Pedosphaera parvula Ellin514: one gene and its partner. The protein of the gene in region 1 binds, or shares a complex with, the protein of each later gene. Links are inferred from orthologs where the notes say so. Each region holds a gene or a part of one and is shown on either strand. Other genes may lie near its edges.

Region 1 (3,251 bases):
TGCCGATGCCTACCGCCCCACCTTCGTCAAAAGCCTGGCCATGGTACCCATCCGCCCTGATTGTCCTCTCGGTGCCATCGGCAACTATTGGGCGCAAGGCCATTTGCCCACCACCGAGGAAGTCGAGTTGCTCCAGACCCTCGCCAACACCACCGCCGTTGCCATGGAAAATATCCAGATCCATGACGAACTCGAACAGCGCGTCAAAAGCCGCACGGCCCAGTTGGAAGCCGCCAATCACGAACTTGAAGCCTTCTCCTACGCTGTTTCCCACGACCTCGGCGCACCTCTGCGCAGCATACAGGGTTTTTCCGGTCTCCTGCTTCAAAAGTCCACCGCCAAGCTGGACAAGGATGAGAATCTCTGGGTCCAAAAGATCCGGAACGCTGGTGATTGCATGGGCCAGTTGATCGATGACCTGCTCCGATTGTCGCAAGTGGTTCGCGCCGAGTTGAAACTCGAGCAGGTGGATTTAAGCCAATTGGCGCGCGATATCGTTGCTGGATTCTCCTCCTTTCCCGCCCGGCAGGTGGATGTCAACATTACGTGCGACCTCATCGTCGATGGCGATCGCGGCTTGCTGAAGGCCGCCCTGGAAAATCTCCTTTCCAACGCCTGGAAATACACCTCCAAAACTGCGCAGCCCTGCATCGAAGTCGGCTCGACAGAACAACAAGGCCAGCCTTGCGTTTATTACGTGCGCGACAATGGCGCTGGTTTCAATATGGTGAATGCCAAAAAACTCTTTCAACCCTTTAATCGACTGCACTCCGACAGGGAATTTGCCGGAAACGGTATTGGCCTCGCCACAGTCCAGCGCATCATTCAGCGTCATGGCGGCCAAATCTGGGCCGAAGCGGCAGTGGACAAAGGAGCTACGTTTTACTTCACCTTGGGCAACAAAGGCGAAAAGTTACAAACAGAATGACTACGGAACGTAAAATCGAGTTGCGGCAAAAAATAGATCGCGGCATCAAAGCCGCTGTCGCACAGGCCTTGGAGGAACACCGCCGTGCCGGTCGCCCCATTGCCGTCTGGCGGGATGGCAAGGTGGCCATTATTCCCGTGCCCGAGCCTCCTTCCGATCTGGTCCTACAGGAAAAACCAAAGCCGTAGAGGCTTTCGTCTCCTGCATTTATTCGCCTGAATCAACGGTTAGGCCGAAATTCTTTGGCGCAAAGCCGCTTTCCCGCTATGTTTCTCCTCGTGTCGGCTGATATGGCCACGAGCCCGCTTCAGCCCATTATAGTGTACCAATTTAAAACGTAATAATTAGAATCATGCTCGCCCGACGCGTTATTCCTTGTCTCGATGTCCATGATGGCCACGTCACCCGCGGCGTCCAATTTGGCAAAGCCGAAGCTGGCGAATTGCGCAACGTTGGCGATCCGGTGGAACTCGCTCTTCGCTATAATGAGCAGGGTGCTGACGAAATGGTTTTCTTCGATATCACCGCCAGTGCCCAGGGTCGTGCTTCCATGGTCAGCGTCATTGAACGTGCTGCCGAGCAATGTTTTATGCCTCTCACTGTCGGGGGCGGCATCCGCACCGTGGATGACATGTATACCATGCTCCGCGCAGGGGCGGATAAAATCAGCATCAATTCCTCCGCCCTTGCCAATCCCGATCTCATCCGCGCCGGGGCTGAAAAGTTTGGCAGTCAATGCATCGTTGTCTCCATCGACGCTAAGAAAGTTGCGCCTGACCGTTGGGAAGTTTTTTCGCATGGCGGCCGCAAATCCACCGGCCTCGACGCTGTCGAATGGGCCAAAAAAGCCGTTTCACTAGGCTCCGGTGAGATCGTCCTCAACAGCATCGATGCCGACGGCACCAAGGCCGGTTTCGACCTCGTCATCACCAGTCGAGTCAGCGAGTCGGTCGGCGTGCCAGTCGTTGCGAGCGGCGGTGCTGGTTCATTGGAACACATGGCCGCGGTGTTGCTGGAAGGCAAAGCCGATGCCGTTCTCGCGGCCAGTATTTTTCATTACGGCGAATACACTGTCGCCGACGTAAAACAATTTCTAGCGAAACAAAACATTCCCGTTCGTTTATGAGTCTTCCGCCAGCTGTTCTACAATCCCGTTGGTTTCCCATCGTTCTGTTGGTTTTCTCAAACGTTTTCATGACCATCGCCTGGTACGGTCATTTGAAGCACAAAGGTTCGGCTTTATGGAAAGTCATCATTGTGAGCTGGGGTATCGCTTTCTTTGAATACGTGCTGCAGGTGCCGGCAAATCGCTATGGCAATTCGGTCTACAGCGCCCCGCAACTTAAAATCATCCAGGAAGTCATCACCCTCTGTGTCTTCTGCGTTTTCGCCATGCTATATCTGGGCGACCGGATTCGCTGGAACTACGTCGCTGCCTTCATCTGCGTCCTGGCTGCCGTCGCCTTTGCCGTCGTCCCGAAAAACTAACAGGGCCGAGAGCTCGCGGGTGAGTTGATCCCCGGGTGGACGCATTCTCCCCTCAGAAAGTTTGCCGCCACACCATTTCTCTCGACACGGGGTCCAACCGTTTTTAAAATACCCTCATTGCCCGAACTCAATGAGGGTATTTTATAGTTTATTTTGCGTCAGGCCAGTTCGTTTAAATATTTGGCTCAGGGCGGGTTCTATTGGTGATGCATTAGCCGTGGTGGGATTTCGGAGTTGCGCCAATTCGCAAAACCAAGTGTTTTTCCACCGGATTGTGGCGGCATTAAGATACATCTGCCCAGCAGTTGATCCCGTTAGTCCTTTCCTACAAACGTTTAAATATGCTAATTTGATCACTGCAAATGAGCTTTTACGACAAATTAAAGTTTAATTCGGACGGACTGATTCCTGCCATCATCCAAGAGCAATCCACTGGCCGTGTTGTCATGATGGCCTGGATGAACCGTGCCTCCATTGAAACCACCATCGCGACTGGCAAGACCCACTTTTGGAGTCGCTCCCGCCAAAAATTCTGGATGAAAGGCGAAAGCAGCGGCCATACTCAGACCGTCAAGGACATCGCATTTGATTGCGATGGCGACACGCTCTTGATCCAGGTGGAGCAAATCGGTGCGGCTTGTCACGAAGGCTACAAATCCTGCTTCTTCCGTTCGGTTGAGGAGAGTGGCGACGGTTTTAAGACGACTGAGCCGCAGTTGGAGACGCCGGAACAGATTTACGGCAAGAAGTGATGGATGGAACAGTTCCATTTGGCAGCCCGGATTACTTCATCATGCTCAGTTTATTGGCCTTTTCCCGGGCCATGGATTTCCTG
Region 2 (3,121 bases), on another replicon or contig:
TAACTGACATTAAATCTTATACTTCTGAAGAGCTGCAAGCCCGCTTTAAGGAATTGAACCAACCGGGCTATCGTGTGGGGCAACTTTTGGAATGGCTGTATGTTCATCGCGTGGCCAGTTGGGATGCGATGACAAATTTGCCCAAGGGGCTGCGGGAGGTATTGCAAAAGGAATTTACCCTTCAAACCCTGGAATTGGTGCGCCGGCAGGGTTCACGCGATACGACGCAGAAGTTTCTTTGGAAATTGAATGACGGGGCTATGATTGAAAGCGTGCTGATCCCGGCGAATCCGGCACTTTATGGTGAGGCAAGCGATCGGCATACACTCTGTGTTTCCACACAGGTCGGTTGCGCCTATGGATGCAAATTTTGCGCCAGCGGTTTGGAAGGTTGGAAACGCAATTTACGGGTCGAGGAAATTGTGGAGCAGATTCTGGCCATCGAACGGTGGAACGCTGCTGAGGAAGCCAAAGGTTCCAAACCGCCTGAGGCAAATCCCAAGCCGAAAACGACAGAAGTGACGCGTTTCATCAATAACCTTGTCATCATGGGCATGGGTGAGCCGCTGGCCAATTACGAGAATTTGCTCAAGGCTCTCCGGATTTTGAATGCGCCTTGGGGTGGGGGGATCGGAGCGCGAAAAATTACGATTTCGACGAGCGGCCTCGCGCCGCAGATTCGCAAGCTGGCGGATGATCCATTGCAGTTCCGCCTGGCCATCTCCCTTCACGGCGCCACGGATGAGGTGCGGAATAAAATCATGCCGGTGAATAAAAAATATCCTCTCAAGGAATTGACGGCCGCCTGCGAATATTATCAGCAGAAAAAAGACCGCATGATCACCTTTGAATACATTTTGATTGCTGGTGTGAATGATGGTTTGGACCAGGTGAAGCCGCTGGCACAACTGGCGCATCGACTGAATGCAAAGGTGAACTTGATTCCCTACAACAAGGTTGAGGATTTGACCTGGGAACGCCCGACAGAAGCGGCACAGGAGGCTTTCCTTGCCACGTTGGAGAAGGAACGGGTGGTGGCCACACTGCGTCGGGAGAAGGGACATGACATTGACGCGGCCTGCGGGCAATTGCGCTTGAAGACGGAACGCGAGATGGCGGCCAAGGCTTCGTAAACAGCTCGAATGGATGCGTGTTGAAATTCCCGGTCACTAAACTTATTCTTGGCGTGTGATTGCTTTGATTGATTACGGTTCGGGTAACCTGCGCAGCGTCCAACGGGCATTGATGAAAGTGGGCGCGGATGTGCGAGTGGTGAGCAAGCCCGAAGAGTTGAAGGATGCCCGGGCGGTGGTGCTGCCGGGCGTCGGCGCTTTTGATGATTGTGTAAACGCGCTCAACAAGCAGCACATGCTGGCGGCTTCGAAGGAGTTTATGAAGACGGGACGCCCGTTCCTGGGTATCTGCGTGGGCTATCAGGCATTGTTTGAGAAGAGCGAGGAATTTAATAGTTGCGCGGCCGGATTGGGAATTTTTAAAGGCAAGGTGGTTCGCTTTGCAGAGAAGCCCGGGCTTAAAATCCCGCAGATTGGCTGGAATCAAATTGAAGTCGCGAAGCAGGACTGTCCATTGTTCAAGGGAATCGCCAGCGGCAGTTATGTCTATTTTGTGCACAGCTTTTTCCCGCAACCAATGGATACTTCCATCGTCGCGACACGGACCGATTACGGCCAGCCCTTTGCCTCATCGGTTTGGAAGGACAATGTTTACGCGACGCAGTTTCATCCGGAGAAAAGCCAGAAGATAGGATTGCAACTGCTGAAGAACTTTGTGAAACTGGCGGCAAACTGATTCCGCTCCTTTTCCAGCGTCGAAATTCCTTGGCTTCAATGGCAGGCTTCTTACTCTAAGCTTGAATGAATGGCTTTTTCCGGTTCTGTACCTATTTATTGGTTTTTGCCACGGGTGCGGCAGGGCTTATCTATCAGGTTGTCTGGCAGCGCTATTTGAGCCGTTTGCTTGGCGGTGACAGCATGGCCACGGCCATTATCCTTGCGGTTTTTCTTGGCGGGTTATCGCTGGGCTACTATTTGTGCGGCAAACTCAGTGTCCGTTTTAAGTATTCCCTCCGTGGTTACGCGTACCTTGAAATCATCATCGGAGTTTGGGGATTGCTATTTCCTTCCTTGTTTGCGCTAGTTGAATCCGGGACTCGCTCATGGAACTTTGCACCGCCACTTGGCATGATATTTGAAGGAGGCATTTCTGCGGTGTTGTTAATGGGAGTGCCGACACTTTGCATGGGCGGCACGATACCCTTTCTTACCCGAGCTCTTTCACAATCATTAAGCGAGGCCACCCGCGTGCACGCCTCGGTTTACGCCATCAATACCGTGGGGGCGTTTGCCGGAACACTGGCCGCCGGGTACATTCTGATTTACAGGCTTGGCCTCTCTGGAACTCTATACCGGACTGCGCTGCTTAACTTTGCGGCAGCATTGTTCTTCTTTGCACTCTCCTTTCTCATCAAGTCCGGGGTTCCGGAACAGGGTGACAACGCCGGGAAACTTGAGCAAATGATGTCCGATGATGAAAGCTCCGGTCGTTTTCCGCCAACAATCCTATATTTGATTGCATTTTTGAGCGGCTTTTACGTGATGACACTCGAGAATGTCCTGATACGAATCACCAATCTTTCCATCGGCAGTTCCTCTTATTCTTTCTCACTCATTGTCGCAGTATTTGTTTTGTGCATTGCCATTGGCAGCTATGTGGTCGGCAGGCTCAAAAGGCTTTCCAGAACGCTTCTCTTTTATAATCAGATGGCGCTTGCGCTTTCTCTCGTGCTGCTGTTCGTTACGCTTGATAAATGGCCTTACTTCGGCCACCTGATCCGCATCAGCTTTCAATCCAACATGGCCGGATTCTGGTTATATCAAGTCGCCGTGCTACTGGCGCTGCTGGCAGTGCTTTTGGTGCCGGTCGCTTTGATTGGAGCCACTGTGCCGCTGGCGTTTCATGAGTTGAAACGGGATTTGCCCAAGGTGGGATTACATTCAGGAAAGCTGTTTTCATGCAATGCGACTGGCTGCATGATAGGCAGCGTGATCGGGGGGCTTCTGTTGTATTATGTTTTTAACAATGATCAGGTATTCCTGGCAGC

Evidence for each region.
Region 2: the proteins of hisF (region 1) and hisH are in contact, whole or in part, in a crystal structure (PDB 6RU0), measured with the Thermotoga maritima proteins. The link is inferred for Pedosphaera parvula Ellin514 from one-to-one orthologs. Residues at the interface, in WP_004080486.1 of Thermotoga maritima: Met1, Leu2, Ala3, Arg5, Ser40, Glu41, Asp45, Glu46, Ala70, Glu71, Ile73, Asp74, Ile75, Pro76, Phe77, Asp98, Lys99, Ser122, Gln123, Glu161, Thr195, Leu196, Asn247, Arg249, Glu251; in WP_004080484.1 of Thermotoga maritima: Asn15, Arg18, Arg22, Arg117, Leu118, Pro119, His120, Met121, Gly122, Trp123, Asn124, Asn134, Gly135, Tyr136, Tyr138, Val140, Tyr158, Glu180, Lys181, Ser182, Ser183, Lys184, Ile185.

Annotation. Positions count from the first base shown.
Region 1 is NZ_ABOX02000034.1:54,048-57,298, reverse strand. What follows is about bases 238-3,167. They hold hisF (imidazole glycerol phosphate synthase subunit HisF), read left to right. Parts: upstream 238-1,280; coding sequence 1,281-2,054; downstream 2,055-3,167. Other genes in these bases: hisI (phosphoribosyl-AMP cyclohydrolase), read left to right, coding at 2,779-3,167; CFLAV_RS21760 (DMT family protein), read left to right, coding at 2,051-2,416; CFLAV_RS21770 (hypothetical protein), read left to right, coding at 925-1,116; CFLAV_RS21775 (ATP-binding protein), read left to right, coding at 238-928. Also shown: more of CFLAV_RS21775, read left to right, coding at 1-237; more of hisI, read left to right, coding at 3,168-3,168; CFLAV_RS21750 (hypothetical protein), read left to right, coding at 3,168-3,251.
Region 2 is NZ_ABOX02000090.1:6,349-9,469, forward strand. Bases 199-2,998 are described here. They hold hisH (imidazole glycerol phosphate synthase subunit HisH), read left to right. Parts: upstream 199-1,188; coding sequence 1,189-1,809; downstream 1,810-2,998. Other genes in these bases: rlmN (dual-specificity RNA methyltransferase RlmN), read left to right, coding at 199-1,133; CFLAV_RS31100 (fused MFS/spermidine synthase), read left to right, coding at 1,875-2,998. Also shown: more of rlmN, read left to right, coding at 1-198; more of CFLAV_RS31100, read left to right, coding at 2,999-3,121. UniProt on the Escherichia coli protein: IGPS catalyzes the conversion of PRFAR and glutamine to IGP, AICAR and glutamate. The HisH subunit catalyzes the hydrolysis of glutamine to glutamate and ammonia as part of the synthesis of IGP and AICAR.